One region of the Kitasatospora sp. NPDC049285 genome, then DNA from elsewhere that is predicted to be linked to it. Evidence: riboswitches for the same ligand, from Rfam matches in the RefSeq annotation. Region 1 holds a riboswitch; the other holds the start of a gene.
What was found. Region 1 has a riboswitch for cobalamin ahead of AB0K51_RS30365 (HoxN/HupN/NixA family nickel/cobalt transporter). Riboswitches for the same ligand answer to the same signal wherever they lie in the genome.
Positions count from the first base shown of each region.

Region 1 (4,152 bases):
GCGGAGTCCACCATGCTGCCCTGGAGCTGCGCTTCATGAGCGCCGCGCTCGCCCTGCTCGCCAGCCTGCTCTGGGGAGTCGCCGACTACGGCGGCGGCGCGATCACCCGGCGGCTGCCCGCGCTGACGGTGGTGGTGCTCTCGCAGGCCGCGGCCGCCGCCGTGCTGCTGGTGGCGGTGGTGGCCACCGGCGGCTTCGCGGACGCGGGGCCCGGGCTCTGGTACGCGGTGGCGGCCGGCCTGATCGGGCCGGTCGCGCTGCTGGCCTTCTACCGGGCGCTGGCGCTCGGCCCGATGGGCGTGGTGTCGCCGCTGGCCACGGTCGGGGTGGCGGTGCCGATCGGGGTGGGGCTGGCGGTCGGCGAGCGGCCGGGCCTGACCCAGGTGCTGGGCATCCTGGTCGCGGTCGCCGGGGTGGCGCTGGCCGGCGGTCCGCAGCGCGGCGGGGCCGCGGTCAGCCGTCAGGTGCTGGTGCTGACCCTCGGCGCGGCGCTCACCTTCGGCGCGGTGCTGGCGCTGATCGCGCACGCCAGCAGCGGCGGCGGGCTGCTGCTCGCCCTGCTGGTGCAGCGGGTGACCAACGCCGTGGTGGGCGCCGGGATGCTCGCCGCGGCGGCCCGCCGGCAGCCGCTCGAACTGCGCACCGCCGGGCGGTCGCTGCCCGCGCTGACCGCGGTCGGGGTGGCCGACGTGGCCGCGAACGGGCTGTACGCCGCCGCCTCACACCTGGGCTCGGTGGCGGTCGCGGCCGTGCTGGCCTCGCTCTACCCGGTGGTGACGGCGCTGATGGCGCGCGGGCTGCTGAAGGAGCGGCTGCTGCGGGTGCAGGTGGTCGGCGCGGGGCTGGCGGTGGCCGGCTCGCTGATCCTGGCGGCGGGCTGACACCGCGTCAGCCGCTGCCCGGCCAGGCACCCCGCCCGGTCAACTCCCCGCCCGGTCAGCCCGCGTTCGCGAAGGCGCGGGTGCGCTTGGCGACCTGCCAGTAGCCGATCGCGGCCGCCCAGACCACCACGAACAGGCCGACGATCACGAAGCCCACGTTGTCCAGGCTCAGCCCGGCGATCCACCCGGTGACCGGGTCGGTGAGCGACAGCTTGTCGTGCAGCACGGCGACCAGCTCGATGGTGCCGATCAGGAAGGCCACCGCGATCGACAGGCCCGTGATGGTCAGGTTGTAGTACACCTTGCGGACCGGGTTGGAGAACGCCCACTGGTAGGCGAAGTTCATGAACGTGCCGTCCAGGGTGTCGAACAGGCTCATCCCGGCGGCGAACAGCAGCGGCAGGCAGACCACCGCGTACCAGGGCAGCCCGGCCGCCGCGCCCGAGCCGGCCATCACCATCAGGGTGACCTCGGTGGCGGTGTCGAAGCCCAGGCCCAGCACCATGCCGACCGGGAACATCTGGCCCGGACGGGAGATCGAGCGGGTGGCGCGGTTCAGCACCCGGGCCAGCAGGCCGCGCGACGTCAGGTGCCTCTCCAGCTCGGCCTCGTCGAACTGGCCGGCCCGCATCGCCCGGAACACCCGCAGGATGCCCAGCAGGGCGACCAGGTTGAGCGCGGCGATCAGGTACAGGAAGGCGCCCGAAGCGGTGGTGCCGATGGTGCCCAGCACCTGATGGGTCGTCGACTCGTCGTCCATCAGCGTGCCCGCCAGCGCCGCTCCCCCGGCGACCAGGCCGGCCATGAGCACCACCATCGAGGAGTGGCCGAGGGCGAACCAGAAGCCCACCGAGACCGGGCGGCGGCCGTCCGCCATCAGCTTGCGGGTGGTGTTGTCGATCACCGCGATGTGGTCGGCGTCGAAGGCGTGCCGCATGCCCAGGGTGTACGCGGTGACGCCCAGGCCCACGCCGAACACCTGGGTGCCGACCTGGTACCGGTGCGGCGCCACCAGGAAGAACAGGGTGCCGAAGGCCACCACGTGCAGCGCCAGGATCACGGCCATCAGCCCCGCCGTGCGCAGGGTGTCCTCGCGCCGCCAGCGGAAGCTCGGCAACGCGGCGCCCGGACTGTTCTCGGGCAGGGTCAGTTCGGACGCGGTCATCCGCGGATCACGCTCCAGCACCTCGTGGATCACTTCGTGAGATGCCGTGGCCGGTCTCCTGGCTGACGGGGTGTTGCGCGCCGGCGCCCGGCCTTCCCGGCCGCGACGGGGCCAGTGGCACGAGGTGGGAGCCGACGACTCCCCGATCACAGTGGCGAGGGCCGCTCCGGACTCCTGTGGCGAGGCACAGTGCACCGGCTTCCCGAACACCACGGCCCGACCACCGTAGGACCGACGCGCCCGCAGCGGCAAGGCCGCACGGGCGTGCGGGTCCGCAGGTGGCGAAGATCACGCCCGGGCGGGTCCGGTGACGGCGCGTCACCGGGCCGGGGTGACGGAGCGTCAGGCCATCCAGAAGAAGACGCAGGTCATCCGCTTCTCGTCGAGCGTCGCGCCGTGGTACTCGCTCGCCGTGTGCATCAGGTTGGCGGTGTAGAGCAGCAGCCGGTTGTAGCGGTGCGGGACGGCCAGGTCCTCGGTGAAGGAGTCCGGCGGGACGAAGCGGGTGCCGAGGGCGTCCACCAGGTTGTTGTGCGGGGCGACCACGGTGTTCCCGCCGAGCCGGCCGCCGGGCAGGCTCTGCCGGTAGAAGCTGGTGCCGCACCGCTTCGGGACGCCCGGGTTGAGGTACAGCACCGCGGCGTAGCGGCAGAGCGAGCGGGAGTCGGTGTGCGGCCGCGGCTCGCACTCCCCCGCGCCCACCACCTGCACGCAGTTGTGGTTGAAGGTGCCGCCCTCGGCCTCGCCCAGCGCCCAGATCCGCGGCACCCCGATGGTCTCCCGGACCAGCTTCTCGACGTGTGCCAGCTCCTCGGGCTCCAGCCCGGGCATCGCCCGCAGCCCCGGCCAGGCCTCGGGCTTGTGCGGGTAGCCCTCCTCCCAGTCGGTGCGCGCCAGGTGCCGGGCGCGCACCGCGTCCGGATCGGGCAGCACGTCGTCCAGTACCCAGTAGTCGCGGCCCTTGGTGGGCTTGCGGTAGGGCAGGACGGGCAGCGCCGGGGTCGGGCGCGGGGCCTGGAAGGGTTGAGCAGGCATGGCCCCGACAATAGGAGCGCCGCCCCGCGCCCTCACCCAAGAAGCGGTCAACCTTGCGTCAAGGCTTGGCGATCCGACGGCACGTCAGGGTCGCTGGCAGCTCGGGCACCAGAACAGGTTGCGGGCGGCCAGTTCCTCCGTGCGCACCGGGGTGCCGCAGACCAGGCAGGGCTGGTCGGTGCGGCGGTAGACGTACACCTCGCCGCCGTGGTCGTCCACCCGCGGCGGGCGGCCCATCGCCTCCGGGGTGTGCTCCGGGCGGACGGTGTCGATCCGGCCCGCGGCGGCACCCGCGTGCATCAGCTCCACCAGGTCCGACCAGATCGCCTCCCACTCCGCCCGGCTGAGCGAGCGGCCCGGACGGTGCGGGCTGATGCCGAGCCGGAACAGCACCTCGGCGCGGTAGACGTTGCCGACGCCCGCCAGCACCTTCTGGTCCATCAGCAGCGCGGCCACCGTCGTGCCGCTGCGCGAGATCCGCCGCCAGGCGTCGTCGCCGGCCTGGTCCGGGCGCAGCGGGTCGGGGCCCAGGCGGCGGTGCAGCGCCAGCTTCTCGGCCGGGGTGAGCAGCTCGCAGGTGTTGGGGGCGCGCAGGTCGGCGTAGTGCTCCTCGCCCTGGATCCGCAGCCGGACCTGCCCCACCGGGACGGGGGCCGGCCCGCCGCCGAAGGTGAACCCGCCGTACAGGCCCAGGTGCACGTGCAGCCAGGACTCCCCGAAGCCCAGGAACAGGTGCTTCCCGTGCGCCTCCGCCTCGTCCAGCACTCGGCCGTCCAGTAGTGCGGCGCCCTCCGCGAAGCGGCCCTGCGGGCTGGACACCGCGACCGGTCGGCCGGCGAACAGCGCGGCGTTCTGCCTGGCCAGGCGATGGATGACGTGCCCCTCCGGCACCGGCGTCAACTCCTTGGATCGGGGTGGCTGAAGGACTCCATCATCCCAGCCGGGTCGGACAGGCCGGCCGGGGCGACTGGCTCCGGGCTCCTGGACCCGCGCTCCGGGTGGCGGGCCGGTCAGAGGTCGGCGGCGGCGGCGTGGAGGGTGGCGAGGGCGCGGCGGGCGAGGGCGGAGAAG
Region 1 is NZ_JBFAQR010000071.1:11,438-15,589, reverse strand. Features, by position in the region: gene AB0K51_RS30370 (DMT family transporter) at 36-881, shown strand; gene AB0K51_RS30365 (HoxN/HupN/NixA family nickel/cobalt transporter) at 937-2,046, opposite strand; cobalamin riboswitch at 2,077-2,275, opposite strand; gene AB0K51_RS30360 (DUF6445 family protein) at 2,389-3,081, opposite strand; gene AB0K51_RS30355 (DNA-formamidopyrimidine glycosylase family protein) at 3,166-3,972, opposite strand; gene AB0K51_RS30350 (helix-turn-helix domain-containing protein) at 4,092-4,152, opposite strand, start outside.

Region 2 (4,152 bases), on a different contig from region 1:
CGGCGATCAGGGTGGAGAGGGTCTTCGCCTCGGCGGAGTCGAAGTCGATCCGCAGCTTGAAGAAGACGTCCTGCAGGCCCATCACGCCCAGGCCCACCGGGCGCCAGCGGGAGTTGGACGCCCCGGCCTCGGTGGTCGGGTAGAAGTTGATGTCGATCACGCGGTCGAGGAAGGTCACCGCGGTGCGGACGGTGGCGTCCAGGCGCTCCCAGTCCATCGCGCTCGTGAGGTCGTCGACCGAGGCGCCCGGGGCGACGTGCGCGCCCAGGTTGACCGAGCCGAGGTTGCAGACCGCGGTCTCGGAGTCGTCGGTGACCTCCAGGATCTCGGTGCACAGGTTCGAGGAGTGCACCACGCGGCCCGGCAGCGCGGTCTGGTTGGCGGCCCGGTTGGAGGCGTCCTTGAAGGTCATCCAGCCGTTGCCGGTCTGCGCCAGGGTGCGCATCATCCGGGCGTACAGGGTCTGCGCGGGGATGGTGCGCACGGCCTTGCCGGCCAGCTCGGCCTTGCGGTACGCCTCGTCGAAGTCGGCGCCCCACAGGTCGACCAGCTCGGGCACGTCGGCGGGGGAGAACAGCGACCAGTCCTGGTTGGCGTTCACCCGGCGCATGAACTCGTCCGGGATCCAGTGCGCCAGGTTCAGGTTGTGGGTGCGCCGCGCCTCCTCGCCGGTGTTGTCGCGCAGCTCCAGGAACTCCTCGATGTCGGCGTGCCAGGTCTCCAGGTAGACGCAGGCCGCGCCCTTGCGCCGGCCGCCCTGGTTGACCGCCGCCACGGAGGAGTCCAGGGTGCGCAGGAACGGCACGATGCCGTTGGACTGCCCGTTGGTGCCGCGGATCAGCGAGCCGCGGGAGCGGATCCGGGAGTAGGACAGGCCGATGCCGCCGGCGTGCTTGGACAGCCGGGCGATCTGCGCGTAGCGGTTGTAGATCGAGTCCAGGTTGTCCAGCGGCGAGTCCAGCAGGTAGCAGGAGGACATCTGCGGGTGCCGGGTGCCGGAGTTGAACAGCGTCGGGGAGGACGTCAGGTACTCCAGCCGGCTCATCAGCCGGTACAGCTCGGCCACCTCGTGCACCGAGCGCTCGTCGGTGCCGACCGCGAGGCCCGCCGCCACGCGGAGCAGGAAGTGCTGCGGGGTCTCGACCACCTTGCGGGTGATCGGGTGGCGCAGCAGGTAGCGGGACTGGACGGTGCGCAGGCCGAAGTACTCGAAGCGGTCGTCGCCCTGAGGGTCGATCAGCGCGTCGAAGAGCGCGGCGTGCTCGGCGACGTAGGCGGCGGTGGCGTCGCCGATCAGGCCCTCGGCGTGGCCGACGGCGACCGAGTCGGAGAACGCGGTGACGCCCTGGGTGCGGGCCTCGTCACGGATCTCCAGGGCGAGCAGGCGGGCGGCCAGCTTCGAGTACTGGGGGTCCTCGGCGATCATCGACGCGGCGGCCTCCACGGCCAGCCCGCGCAGCTCGGCGAAGTCCGAGCCGGCATGGCGGCCGCGCAGTGCGGCGGCGGCGACGTGGCCGGGGTCCACCTGGGGGAGATCGGTGCTGCGGTCGGTGAGCAGCCGAAGCAGCGCCGCACCGGGATCGGTGAAGGTGTCGGCGGAACCCTGGGACGGCAGGGTGACTGAGGCGGCGACGGTCAAGGCGCACTCTCTCCTGTGGCGGCGGTCGGACGTGGCACGGTTGTCCGGATCCGCGCGTGCGGCAGGGGAGGACGGCACGCCGAAAACGCGTAACGGCGCGCGAAAGACCCACCCCCGGCCCGCCCGCGAGACCGGACGGCAAAGCAGTGCTGCATGGCGTCTGCGGGGATGCCGTGTCGCACACCGTCGGCAGGTCCTCGGACTGCGCGGGCGTCGCTGCAGCCCGCTCACCGTTGCGGGGCAGTCCCGGACTCGCACCGGGTTCCCCTGCGTTGACAGCGAGAGTGAGCATACATGTAGTGGCGGCTGGAGCTGGAAGCACCAGATGTAGTAGCGCGTGTCGTGTCGGCCCGTCCGCGCGTAGACAACAGGACGGATGCGAAGCGCCCGTCAGAACCGGATCGTGTAGACCATCAGCTGAAGGCCGGGCATCGGCTGCCAGTCCCGGGCGGGGGTGCGGACGAAGCCCAGCGCCTCGTAGATCCGGTGCGCGGCGGTCATCGCGGGCCGGGTGGAGAACGCCATTCCGGCCAGGCCCAGCTCCCGGCTGCGCTCCATCGCGGCGGCCACCAGGGCCCGGCCGACGCCGCGGCCGCGGGCCGCCGCGCCGACCGCCAGCATCCGGATCTCGCCCTCGTGCGGCTCGGCGATGTCCGCCCACTCGGTGCCGCCGGCGGCGAAGGTCACACAGCCGAGGACCTGCCCCGACGCGTCGACCGCGACCAGGAGTTCGGCCTCCCGGTCGCGGCGCGCGGCGTCCCTCAGCAGGTGGACGTACGGGGAATCGGAGCGGGTGTGGCCGTCGCCGACGAAGGCCTCGACGCTGACCGCGCCGGCGCCTTCGAGGTCCTCGGCGAGGGCGCGGCGGATGATCGGGGGCTGCATTCGGACAGTGTGCCGGAGCGGATCCGGCGCGGGTCGGCGAGGTCCGGGTCGACGGGATAGCCGGTGGGGCGGTGGCGGTTGTCCCGGCCGTGCCTGGTGGTCCGGTCCAGGTCGCGGCCGACCAGGACGCCGAGGAGTCCGAAACTGCCGAGGAGGCCCAGCAGGGCGAGCGCGGTGGTCATGGGTCCACTCTCCGCTCCGGGCGCACCGCGTACGAGTGGCAGGAAAGCCTGCTTGCCTCGAAATCCTGCCACTGCCATCCTGGACCCATGCTGAGCAACGTCGCGGTGATCGTGCTGGAGGAGGTCCACCCCTTCGAACTGGGCGTGGCCTGCGAGGTGTTCGGCCTGGACCGGAGCGAGGAGGGCCTGCCGGTCTACGACTTCGCGCTGGTCGGCGACCGCCCCGGCCCGATGCGCACGCACGCCGGGTTCAGCATCGACGTGCCGCACGGCCCCGAGCGGATCGCCGAGGCCGACCTGGTGATCGCCACCGCCACCGGCATCCGCGACCACTACCCCGAGGAGCTGTGCGAGGCGCTGCGCGCCGCGCTGGCCCGCGGCGCGCACCTGCTGTCGATCTGCTCCGGCAGCTTCCTGCTCGGCGCGGCCGGCCTGCTCGACGGCCGGCGCTCCACCACCCACTGGCGGTATGCGGACCTGATGGCCGAGCGCTTCCCGCTGACCACCGTCGAACCGGACGTGCTGTACGTCGACGACGACCCCGTGATCACCTCGGCGGGCACCGCGGCCGGCATCGACGCCTGCCTGCACCTGGTGCGCAAGGTGCAGGGCGCCGAGGTGGCCCGCGGCATCGCCCGCCGGATGGTGGTCGCCCCGCACCGGGACGGCGGGCAGGCCCAGTTCATCAACCGCCCGCTGCCGGAGGGCGAGGGCGACTCCCTCGGCGGGGTGCTGGAGTGGATGCGCCGCCACCTGGAGGAGGAGACCAGCGTCGAGCGGCTCGCCCAGCTCGCCCACATGTCGCCGCGCACCTTCGCCCGCCGCTTCCAGCAGGAGACCGGCACCACCCCGCACCGCTGGCTGATCGGGCAGCGGGTGCTGTTCGCCCAGCGGCTGCTGGAGTCCACCGACGAGAGCGTGGACGCCGTCGCCGCGCGCTGCGGCTTCGGCAACGCCGCCACCCTGCGCCACCACTTCGGCCGCCGGCTCGGCACCACCCCGCAGGCCTACCGGCGGGCCTTCGGCCACCCCCGGCCGGCCGTGAGCCCGGCGGCCTGAGCCCCGCCCCGACGGCCCGCACGCCGTCCCGGGGCCCTCCCGCGGCCCTGACGGCGCGTCAGGACAGGTGGCCGGTCTGGTTCCAGGACTGCGGGCGCAGCCGCCCGTCGCGGGCCCGCCAGACGCTGGTCGAGCAGTTGGCGACCGGGTCGAGGGCCAGCAGCTGCTCCTCGCCGAGCCGGTCCAGCACGTGGCGCATCATCAGCACCGTGCAGTCGTGCGCCACCACCAGCACCGGCCGACCGGCCTCCTCCTCGGCCAGGTCGCGCAGCAGCGAGCGCACCCGCAGCGCCACGTCCAGCCAGGACTCGCCGCCCGGCGGGCGGTAGTACAGCTCGCCCATCCGGCGGCGGCGCTCGGCCTCCGCGGGGTGGTCACGCTCGATCG
Region 2 is NZ_JBFAQR010000003.1:129,356-133,507, reverse strand. Features, by position in the region: gene AB0K51_RS03600 (ribonucleoside-diphosphate reductase subunit alpha) at 1-1,639, opposite strand, end outside; cobalamin riboswitch at 1,810-1,937, opposite strand; gene AB0K51_RS03595 (GNAT family N-acetyltransferase) at 2,030-2,524, opposite strand; gene AB0K51_RS03590 (helix-turn-helix domain-containing protein) at 2,794-3,765, shown strand; gene AB0K51_RS03585 (histidine phosphatase family protein) at 3,824-4,152, opposite strand, start outside.
Region 2: linked by a shared signal. The riboswitch ahead of AB0K51_RS03600 (ribonucleoside-diphosphate reductase subunit alpha) and the one ahead of AB0K51_RS30365 (HoxN/HupN/NixA family nickel/cobalt transporter) in region 1 are both predicted to bind cobalamin.